Regions from separate parts of the Streptomyces sp. NPDC001443 genome, predicted to be linked through region 2. Evidence: riboswitches for the same ligand, from Rfam matches in the RefSeq annotation. Region 2 holds a riboswitch; the other holds the start of a gene.
The links. A riboswitch is a leader RNA that binds a small molecule or an ion and turns the genes downstream of it on or off. The one in region 2 is predicted to bind cyclic di-AMP.
Positions count from the first base shown of each region.

Region 1: another riboswitch for cyclic di-AMP. It lies ahead of ACWC24_RS11550 (NlpC/P60 family protein); the one in region 2 lies ahead of ACWC24_RS23260 (M23 family metallopeptidase).

Region 1 covers NZ_JBSFIA010000008.1:22,407-29,445, reverse strand. Annotated here, with positions in the region: gene ACWC24_RS11565 (NlpC/P60 family protein) at 1-576, opposite strand, end outside; gene ACWC24_RS11560 (hypothetical protein) at 1,041-1,394, shown strand; gene ACWC24_RS11555 (SLAC1 family transporter) at 1,372-2,367, opposite strand; gene ACWC24_RS11550 (NlpC/P60 family protein) at 2,497-3,684, opposite strand; cyclic di-AMP (ydaO/yuaA leader) riboswitch at 3,693-3,864, opposite strand; gene pcrA (DNA helicase PcrA) at 4,244-6,727, shown strand; gene ACWC24_RS11540 (M23 family metallopeptidase) at 6,803-7,039, opposite strand, start outside.
Region 2 covers NZ_JBSFIA010000023.1:1,762-8,800, forward strand. Annotated here, with positions in the region: gene dxs (1-deoxy-D-xylulose-5-phosphate synthase) at 1-591, shown strand, start outside; gene ACWC24_RS23235 (aspartate aminotransferase family protein) at 588-1,973, shown strand; gene ACWC24_RS23240 (hypothetical protein) at 2,005-2,397, shown strand; gene ACWC24_RS23245 (helix-turn-helix domain-containing protein) at 2,564-3,238, shown strand; gene ACWC24_RS23250 (DUF6126 family protein) at 3,235-3,360, shown strand; gene ACWC24_RS23255 (tyrosine-protein phosphatase) at 3,414-4,211, opposite strand; cyclic di-AMP (ydaO/yuaA leader) riboswitch at 4,664-4,823, shown strand; gene ACWC24_RS23260 (M23 family metallopeptidase) at 4,828-5,754, shown strand; gene ACWC24_RS23265 (SGNH/GDSL hydrolase family protein) at 6,007-6,792, shown strand; gene ACWC24_RS23270 (TetR/AcrR family transcriptional regulator) at 6,919-7,039, opposite strand, start outside.

The DNA.
Region 1 (7,039 bases), on a different contig from region 2:
CGCGTCCAGTTTCCCGGTGATCGTCCGCTTCTCGCGCCGCAGTTCCGCCTGTCGGGCCTTGAGCGAGCTCAGTTCGACGCGTGCGGCCCCGCGCAACTGCTCGATCTCCCGCAGTTGTCCGCGGACCCGGGCGACGGCGCCCGCCTGCCGGTCGCCGGCCCGTTCGGCGAAGGCGGCGCCCTCGAGGTACTGGTCGGGGTCGTCGGAGAGCGCGAGTTGCAGCGCGGGGTCCATGCCGCCGGCGCGGTACTGGGCGGCGGCTATCGAACCCAGGGCGTCCCGGGCCGAGTTGAGCCGGTCCTCCCGGCGGGCCGCCTCGTCCCGCAGGGTCCCCAGCCGCTTCTCGGCGGCCTGTGCCTTCTCGTGCGCGCCGTTGTACTTCTCGGTGGCCGCCTCGGCCTCCCGGTACAACTGGTCCACCTTGGCCCGGACCTGCCCCGGCGTCAGATTCGGCTCGGCGTGTCCGGTCCCGTCGAAGACGGTCGCGGTCGCCGCGCCCGCGAGGGCGAGCGTGGCGGCGGTACGGACCGTACTGCCGCTGAGCGAGCGCGGTCGGGGCTTGCGGTGCGCTGCCACGTGGCCTTGCACGTCCTTTCGTACGACCGCCCGTCCCGGGACGGCTCCCGGGCGGACGCACGGCCGCCAGGGGAGCGGACGTACGGCCGCCCGGGGGCGGTCCACGCGTCCGGCGGCGACCACGCACAGGGGGAGCGGGCCGCCGCCGGACCTTCTCGGCGGTGGTGGCCGACTGCCGCCCCTGGTCCGGGCGGCGGTGGGGAGCCGGTCACCTGGGGGAGGACGCTAAGCCCGTTTATGTCGGATGGATAACGCCATGTGCGGAAGTGTCCCAAGTGGATCGAATGACGACTTCCGATGACCGTGATTGGAACCGAGAGCCGTCACCTTCACGCAGCGTGATGACCGATGACGGGATTCCCGGTCGCGGGTGGGTTACGCGGTGCTATAGCGCGCATATATGCAGGCATTGCCGACGGGGTGGTGTCGGACGGCCCGGGCGCCCCTGGTTAGGCTCCGGCCTCATGGACGTACTCATCCATCTCTTCGTAGGCCTGCACATCATCGGCATCGCCGCGCTCCTCGGCGGCTTCCTCACCCAGATGAAGGCGATGGGCCGCGGCACCGCCCGCTTCGTCCCCGCGATGCTGCACGGCGCGGCGACGATGCTGGTCACCGGCGTGATCCTGGTCGGCCTCAACCAGGCCGACGACCACCCGGTCAACAACATCAAGATCGGCGTGAAACTGGCCCTGCTGATCGTGATCCTCGGTCTCGTCTACGTGAAGCGGGACGACGAGACGGTGGACAAGGGTCTGTTCGGCCTGGTGGGCCTGCTGACCACGGCGAACGTCTTCATCGCGGTGCTCTGGACCTGACATCGGCCCGGACGGCCTGCGGGGCCGCCCGCACAGCCGCCACGGCGACCGCGAGCCACACCGCCACCGCGACCCACAGCAGCGCCTCCCCGAGCCCCTTCAGCCACGGCACGCCGAGGGCCGAGGAGACGGCCGACGCCGCTGCCGCCGTCATCCCCATCGGGAACACGGTCGACCACCGCAGCACGTCGTAGCGCAGCCGCGGCCACCGCAGCTCGGCCGCCAGCATCACGGCGTAACAGCACAGGTCCAGCGCGAGCAGGGCGGCGGTCGCGGCGCGCAGGACGCCACGGTCGTCGTCGTTCCACAGATGCAGGCGCGCGCTGTCGGCGGCGAGCAACTGCGCTCCGGCCAGCGCCGAGATGGCGAGTGCCCCGCCGGCCACCCACTGGTCGCCGGCGCCCTCGACGGCCTGGCGCGGGTCGAAGCGGGCCAGCGCCAGGCCGTAGAGCACCAGCCCCAGCCAGAACAGCACCAGCGCCGCATGCGCGAGCCAGGCCGTCGACAGGGTCGCGGCGAGGGTGGCCGCCAGCACCGCGAGGCCCTGGGTGGCCACGCACGCGAGGAACACCGCCCCCGGCATACGGTTCCCCCAGTGCCGCAGGACGGCCACGAGCAGCCCCGGCCACAGCACGGCGGCCAGCGCCAGCAGCGCCTCGGCCAGGGTCTGCCCCCCCAGCAGCGAGAAGCGGGTGCCGAGCACCGTGGTCGCGGCGACCGCGGTGAGCGCGGCCGGTGCGGTCGCCCGGCGCACCCAGGCCTCCCGCTCCCACAGCAGCTGGACGGCGAAGCCCGCCGCCAGGGCCAGCCAGGCGACGCAGGCCGGCACCAGAGCGATCCGGGACGGCACCTCGTACCCCGTCTGCTCCAGTCCGACCGACAGGATGCCGGTCGCCAGCACCGCGGCTCCGGTCGCCGGCTCACGCCACGCCCACCGGGCGCGGAGCGGCGGGATACGGGGCGTGGAGGGCATGCGGCCGATGCTAAGGAGCCCCGGGCGCGCGGTGAGCGGGGCGCGCGCGGGCGCCCGGAAATACCCGCGACCGCAGGCAGCTCCGCACGCCCCCCGGCACCCGCGCGGGGGGCCGGGCAGCGGGTGGCGTCAGGCCGGGCGGACCACGCTGTGGATCCCGGACTCGCCGTCGTAGTAGATCGACTCCTCGCGGACGTACGCGCCGGGCTTGGGAGCGTGGATCATCATGCCGTCGCCGATGTAGATGCCGACGTGGCTGACGTCGTCGTAGAAGAAGACCAGGTCACCCGGCCGGGCGTCGGGGAGGGAGACGGTGGTGCCGGTGTTCACCTGGTCGTAGGTGGTGCGCGGCAGGGTGACCCCGGCGGCCTTCCAGGCGGCCTGGGTGAGGCCGGAGCAGTCGTAGGAGCCGGGCCCGGTCGCGCCCCAGACGTACGGCTTGCCGATCTGCGCGCGGGCGAAGGCGAGCGCCTTCTCGGCCTTGGTGCCGACGGCGGAGTCCGCGGACGAGGAGGACGAAGAACCGGACGAAGAACCGGACGACGAGGACGTGGCGGACGAGCCCGAACTCGACGCCGCGCTCTCCTTCGCCGCTGCTGCCTCCGCTGCCGCCTGCTGCTTCGCGAGCTCCGCCGCCTTGGCCGCGGCCGCCTCCTGCTTCTGCTTCTCGATCGCGGCCAGCCGGGCCTTCTCCTCGGCCGTCAGCCGGGACAGCAGCACGCGCGCGGCGGCGAGCTTCTTCTGGACGGCAGCCTTGGCGGTCTGGAGATCGTTCTGCGCGTCGGTGAGCGTGTCGAGGCTCTCGGTGGCCTTGCGGCGCTCCTGCATCATCGCGGCCTGCTCGGTGACGTAGTCGTCGACCGCGCCCTTCTGCCGCGAGGTCAGCCGGCCCATGAGCTGGGTCTGGTCGAAGTAGTCCTGGGGCGAGTCCGCGAGCAGGAAGGTCGCGGTGTCCGGCGCGGTGGCACCGGTCCGGTACTGCGCCGCGGCGAAGGAACCGAGTTCCTCGCGTGCCTCGTTGAGCTTCTGGGTGCGCCGGGCGACGTCGTCGAGCAGGGTGTCGACGTGCTTGCGCTGCTTGGTGGTCTTCTCTTTGGCCGCGTTGTAGTTCTCGGTCGCCGACTCGGCCTGGCGGTACAGGTCGTCGACTTTCTTCTCGACCTCTTCCAGGCTCGGTCGGCCGTCGTCGGCCGAGGGGGCCGCGTGGGCCGTCTGGGAGAACAGGGCGACGGAGGTGAGGGCCGCCGTGGCCAGGGCGGGGGTCCGTATGCCTGCTGCGCGTGTACCGGTGGGACGCGACTTGCGGTGCGACGCCAAGGGAGGCGACTCCTTCCACACTCCGCCTACCGGGTTAGCTGTCGGGTTCGGGCGGATGATCGGAAGGTTTGCCCTACGGCCTGTCCCCGATGGGGGACGGGGGCCGATTCACCCCAGGTCTTGGTTGGGTCCCCGGCTCCGGACGCCGTGCGGGCGTACCGGACTCGGCGGAGGCCGCGCGGCCCGGCGACGTTCGCCGGTGGGGGTCGTGCGGCCCGCCCGGCACGCTAGCCAACTCCTGTGGCCCTTGTGAAGGTTGATGGGCGATATGCCCGATACATTTTCGTGACCTAGGACCCGGCTGTGTCGGGGTGCGGCCGATCCGGCGTGCTTGTTCCTGCCCTGCGGTGTTCGAGCTCCTTTTTCTGCTTTGTCGCTTCGCGGCGCCGAGGTCACCGAGGGTGACACGGCCTTCCTCGGCCCGGCTCACGGAATGTGACGTTCCCCTCCCGGGCCCCCGCCCGGCCCCCGCCCGGCCCCCGTCCGAGGCTGTACGGCTTCGGGGATGTTCCCGGGACGGCGGCGGGTTGTCGGTGCGGCGCCCTAGACTCGGAGAGCGATGAGCAGCCTCTTTGACGACAGCTTCCTGGCGGATCTCCAGGCCCCCCGGGCCCATGGGGAGGAGCCCCCGCCTCCGCCCGAGGACGAGCACGTGCCGGAGCCGGTTCCGGACGACCTGTTCGGCGGGAAGTTCGACCTGCCGCCGGACCGGGACGAGTACTACCGTGACGGCGCCCCGCGCCCGGTGGTCGACCCGGCCGCCCTCCTGGAGGGGCTCAACGACAACCAGCGCGCCGCCGTCGTGCACTCCGGCTCGCCGCTGCTCATCGTGGCCGGCGCCGGCTCCGGCAAGACCCGGGTGCTCACCCACCGCATCGCCCACCTGCTCGGCGAGCGGAACGTGCACCCGGGGCAGATCCTCGCGATCACCTTCACCAACAAGGCCGCGGGCGAGATGAAGGAGCGCGTCGAGCAGCTCGTCGGCCCGCGCGCGAACGCGATGTGGGTGATGACCTTCCACAGCGCGTGCGTGCGCATCCTGCGTCGCGAGAGCAAGCGCCTCGGCTTCACGTCGTCGTTCTCGATCTACGACGCCGCCGACTCCAAGCGTCTGATGGCCCTGGTCTGCCGCGATCTTGACCTCGACCCCAAGCGCTTCCCGCCGAAGTCCTTCAGCGCCAAGATTTCCAACCTGAAGAACGAGCTGATCGACGAGGAGGACTTCGCGGCCCGGGCCGGCGACGGCTTCGAGAAGACCCTCGCCCAGGCCTACGCGATGTACCAGTCGCGGCTGCGCGAGGCCAACGCGCTCGACTTCGACGACCTGATCATGACGACGGTCAACCTGCTGCGTGCCTTCCCGGACGTCGCCGAGCACTACCGCCGCCGCTTCCGGCACGTGCTCGTCGACGAGTACCAGGACACCAACCACGCCCAGTACGCGCTGGTCCGTGAGCTCGTCGGCACCTCGGAGCACCCCGCGGACGTGCCGCCCGGCGAGTTCGGCCTCCAGCCCGCCGAGCTGTGCGTGGTGGGTGACGCCGACCAGTCGATCTACGCCTTCCGCGGCGCGACCATCCGCAACATCCTCCAGTTCGAGGAGGACTACCCGGACGCGACGACGATCCTGCTGGAGCAGAACTACCGCTCCACGCAGACCATCCTCTCCGCCGCCAACGCGGTCATCGAGCGCAACGAGTCCCGCCGCCCCAAGAACCTGTGGACCAACGCCGGCGCGGGCGCGAGCATCACCGGATACGTCGCCGACACGGAGCACGACGAGGCGCAGTTCGTCGCCGACGAGATAGACCGCCTCACCGACGCGGGCCAGGCCAAGGCCGGCGATGTCGCGGTGTTCTACCGCACCAACGCCCAGTCCCGTGTCTTCGAGGAGATCTTCATCCGGGTCGGCCTGCCGTACAAGGTCGTCGGCGGCGTCCGCTTCTACGAGCGCAAGGAGGTCCGGGACGTCCTGGCCTACCTGCGTGTCCTGGCCAATCCGGAGGACTCGGTCCCGCTGCGCCGCATCCTCAACGTGCCCAAGCGCGGTATCGGCGAGCGCGCCGAGGCGATGATCGACGCCCTCTCCCAGCGCGAGAAGATCAGCTTCCCGCAGGCGCTGCGGCGCGTCGACGAGGCGTACGGAATGGCCGCGCGCTCCACCAACGCCGTCCAGCGCTTCAACGTGCTGATGGACGACCTGCGCACGATCGTCGAGTCGGGCGCCGGTCCGGCGACGGTCCTGGAGGCCGTCCTCGAACGGACCGGGTACCTCGCCGAGCTGCAGGCCTCCACCGACCCCCAGGACGAGACCCGCATCGAGAACCTCCAGGAACTCGCCGCGGTGGCCCTGGAGTTCGAGCAGGAGTCCGGCGAGGGCGAGGCGACGGGCGGGCTCTCCGACTTCCTGGAGCGGGTCGCGCTGGTCGCCGACTCCGACCAGATCCCCGACGAGGAGGACGGCGACGGCGTCATCACGCTGATGACCCTGCACACCGCCAAGGGGCTGGAGTTCCCGGTCGTCTTCCTGACCGGCATGGAGGACGGCGTCTTCCCGCACATGCGTGCCCTCGGCCAGGCCAAGGAGCTGGAGGAGGAGCGCCGACTGGCGTACGTCGGCATCACCCGCGCCCGTGAGCGGCTCTACCTCACCCGGTCGGCGATGCGCAGCGCCTGGGGGCAGCCCTCCTACAACCCGCCCTCCCGCTTCCTGGAGGAGATCCCGCCGGCCCACCTGGAGTGGAAGCGGACGGGGGCCACGGCGCCGGTGTCCTCCGGCCCCGCCTCGGGACTGGCGGCCTCGCTGTCGTCCTCGCGCTCGCGTTCGTCGGCGGCCGGCGCGTCCGGCTTCGCCACGCGCCGGACCTCCGAGAAGCCGGTGGTGTCCCTGTCCGTCGGTGACCGGGTCACGCACGACCAGTTCGGGCTCGGCACGGTCGTCGGCGTGAAGGGCACGGGCTCGAACGCGGAGGCGACGATCGACTTCGGCGACACCAAGCCGAAGCGGCTGCTGCTGCGGTACGCGCCGGTGGAGAAGCTCTAGGACGTTGTCGGTCCGGCGGTCGGAGAAAGAGCCCTCGGGATCATCCCGGGGGCTCGGCCGTTGTCCGGTGCGCGCTTACGTCGGGTCGAGACCGTGGCTGCGCAGCCAGGGGAGCGGGTCGATGGCCGAGCCGCCGCTGGGCCGCACCTCGAAGTGCAGATGGGGACCGGTCGAGTTGCCCGAGTTCCCGGAGTACGCGATCGGGTCGCCGGCCTTCACCGTCGTACCGGAGGCGACGCGGTAGGTGGAGAGGTGGCAGTACCAGGTCTCCGTGCCGTCCATCGCCGTCACGATCATCATGTTGCCGTACGC
Region 2 (7,039 bases):
TGGGACCTGTCGATCCTCCAGGTCGTCCCCGGGCTCAGGATCGCCGCGCCGCGCGACGCCGACCAGCTCCGCGCCCAACTGCGCGAGGCCGTGGCCGTGGACGACGCGCCGACGCTCGTGCGCTTCCCGAAGGAGTCGGTGGGCCCACGGATCCCGGCCGTCGGCCAGGTGGGCGGCCTCGACGTCCTGCACCGCAGCCCGGGCACGCCCGAGGTGCTGCTGGTGGCCGTCGGCGTCATGGCCCCGGTCTGCCTCCAGGCCGCCGAGCTCCTCGAAGCGCGCGGCACCGGCTGCACCGTGGTCGACCCCCGCTGGGTCAAGCCCGTCGACCCGGCGCTGCCGGGCCTGGCCGCCGAGCACCGCCTGGTGGCCGTCGTCGAGGACAACAGCCGCGCGGCCGGGGTCGGCGCGGCGGTCGCGCTGGCCCTGGGCGACGCCGAGGTCGACGTACCGGTGCGGCGGTTCGGCATCCCGGAGCAGTTCCTCGCGCACGCCAAGCGCGCCGAGGTGCTCGCCGACATCGGTCTCACCCCGGTCGAGATCGCCGGACGGATCAGCGCAAGCCTGGCAGTCAAGGAGAAACACGGATGACCGAGGAGTTCGACCTCGCCGCGCTGCTGGCCGAGCGCGGGGCCGAGCGCTACGAGCTGCACGCCAAGCACCTCAACCACCAGCTCCCGCGCATGCTGCACACCATCGGCTTCGACAAGGTCTACACCCGCGCCGAGGGCGCCTACTTCTGGGACGAGGACGGCGACGACTACCTGGACATGCTCGCCGGGTTCGGGGTGATGGGCCTGGGCCGCCACCACCCCGTGGTCCGCAAGGCGCTGCACGACGTCCTCGACGCCTCGCTCGCCGACCTCACCCGCTTCGACTGCCAGCCGCTGCCCGGACTGCTGGCCGAGCGGCTCCTCGCCCACAGCCCGCACCTGGACCGGGTGTTCTTCGGCAACAGCGGCACGGAAGCGGTCGAGACCGCGCTGAAGTTCGCCCGCTACGCCACCGGCAGGCCGCGGATCCTGTACTGCGACCACGCCTTCCACGGCCTGACCACCGGCTCCCTCTCCGTCAACGGCGAGACCGGCTTCCGGGACGGCTTCGCGCCGCTGCTGCCCGACACCGCGGTCCCGCTCGGCGACCTCGACGCGCTGGCCCGGGAGCTGAGGAAGGGCGACGTGGCGGCCCTCGTCGTCGAGCCGATCCAGGGCAAGGGCGTGCACGAGGCCCCGCCCGGCTACCTGCGCGCCGCCCAGGAACTGCTGCACCGGCACAAGGCGCTGCTCATCGCCGACGAGGTGCAGACGGGGCTGGGTCGGACCGGCGACTTTTACGCCTACCAGCACGAGGACGGCGTCGAACCGGACCTGGTGTGCGTGGCCAAGGCGCTCTCCGGCGGCTACGTGCCGGTCGGCGCCACGCTCGGCCGGGACTGGATCTTCAAGAAGGTCTACTCGTCGATGGACCGGGTGCTCGTCCACTCGGCGAGCTTCGGGTCGAACGCCCAGGCCATGGCCGCCGGGCTCGCCGTGCTGTCGGTCATGGAGAACGACCAGATCGTCGCCAACGCCCGCGCCACCGGGGACCTGCTGCGGTCCCGGCTGGCCGCGCTCACCGACAAGTACGAGCTGCTCGCCGACGTCCGTGGCCGGGGCCTGATGATCGGTATCGAGTTCGGCCGGCCGAAGTCGCTGAAGCTGCGCGGCCGCTGGAGCATGCTCCAGGCCGCGCGCAAGGGGCTGTTCGCGCAGATGGTGGTCGTCCCGCTGCTCCAGCGGCACCGGATCCTCACCCAGGTCTCCGGCGACCACCTCGAGGTGATCAAGCTGATCCCGCCGCTGGTCGTCGGCGAACGGGAGGTGGACCGGTTCGTGGACGCCTTCACCGAGGTGATGGACGACGCGCACAACGGGGGCGGACTGGTCTGGGACTTCGGCCGGACACTGATCAAGCAGGCGGTGGCCAACCGGTAGTCCGGGCGGGGTGTCGGTGCCCTGCGGCATGATGACGGCCGTGAACACCGAGATGCTCAAGGACATGTGGCGGCGGCTCCTCACCGACCCCGGCAAGTCGTGGGTGCTGTTCGAGCACGGCACCTGTGTCGTGCTCACCGCCCCGGAGGGAGACCTCGCGGACCAGGCCACCGGGATCCTGCGGGAGTTCGGACCGGTGCACGCCGGATCCCCGGCGGGGGACTTCGGGGTGATCGACCTCAAGGACGCCGAGGGGTGGGTCGTCACCGGGCAGCACAACGACGTCCTCACCTACGTAGGCCCCGACGAGCCGCACGAGCGGTCGGACATCGCGATAGGGGTGTTCGGGCGGTCCAAGCGCCACCGCGACGGCACCGAACTCCACGTCGTCCACGTCGAGGACAGGCGCGGCGGGGCGGAGTAGTCCCGCGGCACCAGGTCCTGTCCGGTGGATCACCGGCTCGGGGCCGTCGGGAGCGGGCCGGCTCCGGGACCCGAGGCTTCGGCGCCGTACGGCCGGTCCGCGTCCCACACCTTTCGGTTTGCCTGAGAGGCAAGCTATTTGCCAGGGAGGCAATCGAGCTGGCTCAATGGATGCCATGAGCTTCCCAGAAGCCGGGTCCGGGCCGCCGCTCGGCCCGGCAGCAGAGCCGGCCGCGGAACCGGCGGCGGAGAGCGCCGAAGGTCTCTCGGCCGTCGCGCCGCGGCTGCGCGCCCTGCGCCGCCAGGCCTCGCTGACCCTGGAGGCCGCCGCCCGCGCCGCCGGGCTGTCGCCCGCCCATCTCTCCCGGCTGGAGACCGGGCGGCGCCAGCCCTCGCTGCCGATGCTGCTCACGCTCGCCCGCGTCTACGGTACGACAGTCTCGGAGCTGCTCGGCGAGACGGTCCCCGACCGGGACGCCGTACTGCGCGCCGGTGACACGGAGCCGACCGCCGCGGGCGGCTGGACGTACTGGCAGGCCGGCTCGCCCGGCCGCGGGATGCAGGCCCTGCGGGTGCGCGTCCCGTACGGCTCGCAGGGCGACATCGTCCGCGTGCACCCCGGCGAGGAATGGCTGTACGTCCTCACCGGGCGCCTGCGGCTGCGTCTGGCCGACGCCACCCACCTGCTCGGTCCGGGCGACAGCGCGCACTTCGACTCGCTGACCCCGCACCGTATCGCCGCTCAGGACCCCGACGGGGTCGAGCTGCTGTTCGTACACACCCTGCTGCAGAGTCCGACGGCCGCACTGTGCCTCGGCAACGTCATCGGAGAGAGGCCATGAGCGACATCGAGGAGAAGTTCCCCCGCTCCCTCTGGATCAGGCTGATCATCTACATCGCCGTCGGACACGTCCTCGCGGCGTTCATCTGGCTGCTCTTCGAGATCGGCGCGCAGCAGCAGTAGCAGGCAGCAGCAGTAGTACGAGCCCGGCGGCGGGCCGCCGCCGGGCCGAGAGGTCAGTCGAGGAGCCGCTCGCGCAGCCGCTCCCGGGTCTCCGGGGTCAGCTTGAGGCCCTGCTCCAGGTAGGTGTCCACGCCGCCCCAGTTCTCCTCGATGGTCTCCAGCGCCGCGGTCAGGTACTCCGCCCGCGCGTCGAACAGGGGGCCGAGCAACTCCATGACCTCGGGGGAGTAGCCGGCCGAGGACTTGTCGCTGCGGCGCACCTTGTAGCGGCGGTGCGTGGCGTTGGACTCCAGGTAGTCGGCGAGGATCGCCTCGCGCTCCACGCCCAGGGCCAGCAGCGTCACCGCGATGGACAGGCCGGCGCGGTCCTTGCCCGCCGCGCAGTGCATCAGGGCCGGGACGCTGTCCTCGGCGAGCGAGTGCAGCACCCGTGAGTGCTCGCCCGTCCGCTCCTTGACGATGGTGCGGTACGACATGATCATCCGGTGCGCGGCCTTGCCCTCGCCGAGGATCGCGCGCAGCTGCTCGATCTCGCCGTCGCGGACCATCTTCCAGAACTCGGAGCCGTCCGCCGGGTCCGACAGCGGCAGGTTCACGTTGCGCACGCCGGGCAGCTCGACGTCCGGGCCCTCCAGCTTCCGGTCCGCCGCGTTGCGGAAGTCGAAGATCGTGTGCAGCTTCAGGGAGGACAGGAACGCCGTGTCCTCGTCCGTCGCGTGCGCCAGGTGACCGCTGCGGAACAGCACGCCGTGGCGCACCCGCCGCCCGTCGGCGGTGGGCAGTCCGCCGACGTCGCGGAAGTTGCGCACTCCGGCCAGTTCGGGCTCGGTCGACGGGACCTGCTGCGTCAAGGGGGGCTCCTCCCGCTCGCCCCGTCGGCGTGGCTCGGCGGGTGGCCGACGGGATGCGCTGACGACGATACGACATCGGTTCGAGGGCGACCGCGTTGTCCACAGGCCAAAGCCTCGGTGCGGCGATCAGCCTCGTATGTCACTTCTATCTGATCTGCCCCAATTACGCTCTTTGCTGGAAGTCGCCCCGGAATAAAGGTGACTGGGTGGAGGGTGCGTGAGGAGGGTCATATCGGTGACCGTGAGTGCTATGTCATGTTCACGCAATCAGTGCGCTTTTTTGGGGAGATGTGAAGCGGGAGGGGAGGGAATTCACGGAGGGTAATCGGGATCTCTCGTAACGGATCAAGCAAAACGGGCACATCCGGAAGGCGTCGCTTGTCCCGTTGTGGCGGGCTCGCTTACGTTCCACACCGATCCGGGCGGACGCCTAATCCTGCCGCCGCCCGGTGCCCGCACACTCACCCGTGCACGGCAGGAGCGGGGGACCCACAGGCTCGACCGCCTGGTCCCGTCATCGGAACAGGCTAGGGGTTCAGCCGCGCCGCGAGCGCGGCCGGACATCTCCAGTCCGCACCCGACAGCTCACCTCGTAGGCGCCGGAGAGGAATTCGCCATGCCCGCCAAGGGTAAGCACCGCCGTCCCAAGGCCCCGCGCCTCAGCCGCTCGCTCGCCGTCGCCGGAACCGGCGGCGCCGCGCTCGCCCTCCCGCTGCTGGGGGCCACCGGAGCCCACGCGGCGACGCCGCAGTCCGCCGCCCAGCCGGTTCCCGGAACGGCCGTGCAGTCCGTCGCGACGAGCGGCCAGAAGACCGCCGAGCAGACCGACGGGCAGAGCGCGGGTACCCGTATCTACACGGTGGTCGCCGGCGACCACCTCGCGAAGATAGCCGACGCCCAGCACGTCGACGGCGGCTGGCACCGGCTCTACCAGGACAACCGGGCGGCCGTCGGGGCCGATCCGTCGCTGATCCACCCCGGTCTGAAGCTCACCATCGGCGCGAAGGCCGTGACGGGCGGGGGCGCCGAGTCCGCCGCGCCGCAGGCCGCCGCCCCGAAGTCCGCGTCGGCGGAGACCTCTTCCTCTTCGGTGGAGTCGTCCCCCGCGAAGTCCGCCGTCCCGCAGACCGCCGGCAGTGGTTTCGTGCTCCCGGTCGCCGGTGCCCCGATCGGCACCGCGTACCACGTGGCGGGCAGCATGTGGTCCAGCGGTCACCACACCGGCGTCGACTTCGTCGTCCCGACCGGCACCTCGCTCAAGGCCGTCGGCGCGGGCACGGTCGTCTCGGCCGGCTGGGGCGGCGCGTACGGCAACCAGGTCGTCATCCGGCTCGCCGACGGCCACTACGCGCAGTACGCCCACCTGTCCCAGCTCTCCGTCTCGGCCGGCCAGGCCGTGACCCCGGGTCAGCAGGTCGGTCTCTCGGGCGCGACCGGCAACGTGACCGGCCCGCACCTGCACTTCGAGATCCGCACCACCCCGGACTACGGCTCGGACATCGACCCGCTCGCCTACCTCCGCTCGCACGGCGTCGCCGTCTGACCGACGGGCCGTCTCCCGCGCGCCTCTCCGCCGTCGAAGGCCGGACCCCGATCCCCGGGTCCGGCCTTTGGCGCACCCGGGTGCGGGTACTGCGTCGACGTCCCGGATCGCACGCTTATTCCCCGATTGGACAACTCTTTAGGAGTGGCTTATCTCACCGTCCGTCAACCCGTGGCTACGGTCGCGTAGGTCACATTCGAGGGTGAATCATGAGCCGATGTGGCAGACGATTCGAAGAGTGACGGCAGAGCAGTGATCGGGTCGTACGTAGCGGTGGGGGACAGCTTCACCGAGGGCGTCGGCGACCCCGGCCCCGACGGGGCGTTCGTCGGCTGGGCCGACCGGTTCGCGGTACTCCTGGCGGACCGGCAGCCCGAGGGCGACTTCCAGTACACCAATCTCGCGGTACGTGGAAAGCTCCTCGACCAGATCGTGGAGGACCAGCTTCCGCAGGCCGTCCGGCTCGCGCCGGACCTGGTCTCCTTCTGTGCCGGCGGCAACGACATCCTCCGGCCCGGGACCGACCCCGACGAGGTGGCGGAGCGGTTCGAGCGCGCGATCGCCGCGCTGACCGCCGTGTCCGGCACCGTCATGGTGACAACCGGCTTCGACACCCGCGGTGTTCCCCTGCTCAAGCACCTGCGCGGGAAGATCGCGACCTACAACGGGCACGTCCGGGCCGTCGCCGACCGGTACGGCTGCCCGGTGCTGGACCTGTGGTCGCTCAAGTCCGTCCAGGACCGCCGGGCCTGGGACGGCGACCGGCTCCACCTCTCGCCCGAGGGACACACGCGCGTGGCACTGCGCGCGGGCCAGACCCTCGGCGTGGAGGTGCCGGCGGACCCGGAGCAGCCCTGGCCGGCGCTGCCGCCGCGCGGCACCCTCGAAGTACGGCGCGACGACGTCCACTGGGCGCGTGAGTACCTGGTCCCGTGGATCGGCCGACGGCTGCGCGGGGAGTCCTCGGGCGACCACGTCACCGCCAAGGGTGCGCTGTCCCCGGACGACATCAAGGAACGCATCGCGTCCGTGGCCTGAGCGGCCGACAGTCACGGGTGCGGGGCCGGCTCTCCGGTCGGCTCCGCGCCCGCGTCCGGTCCAGGGCCTGTCCGGCAATTCGCCTCGTCGCCGGGCGGACGGGAATTGCCGGACAGGCCCGAGCGCCTACGCCGTCAACGCCTCCCGCGCCAGACCCAGTTCCCGGGCCAGCGCCTCGTCCACCCACTCCTGCGCGCGGGCCCGCGAGACGGCACCGGCGTACGACGTCAGCTGTACGGCGAGCCCG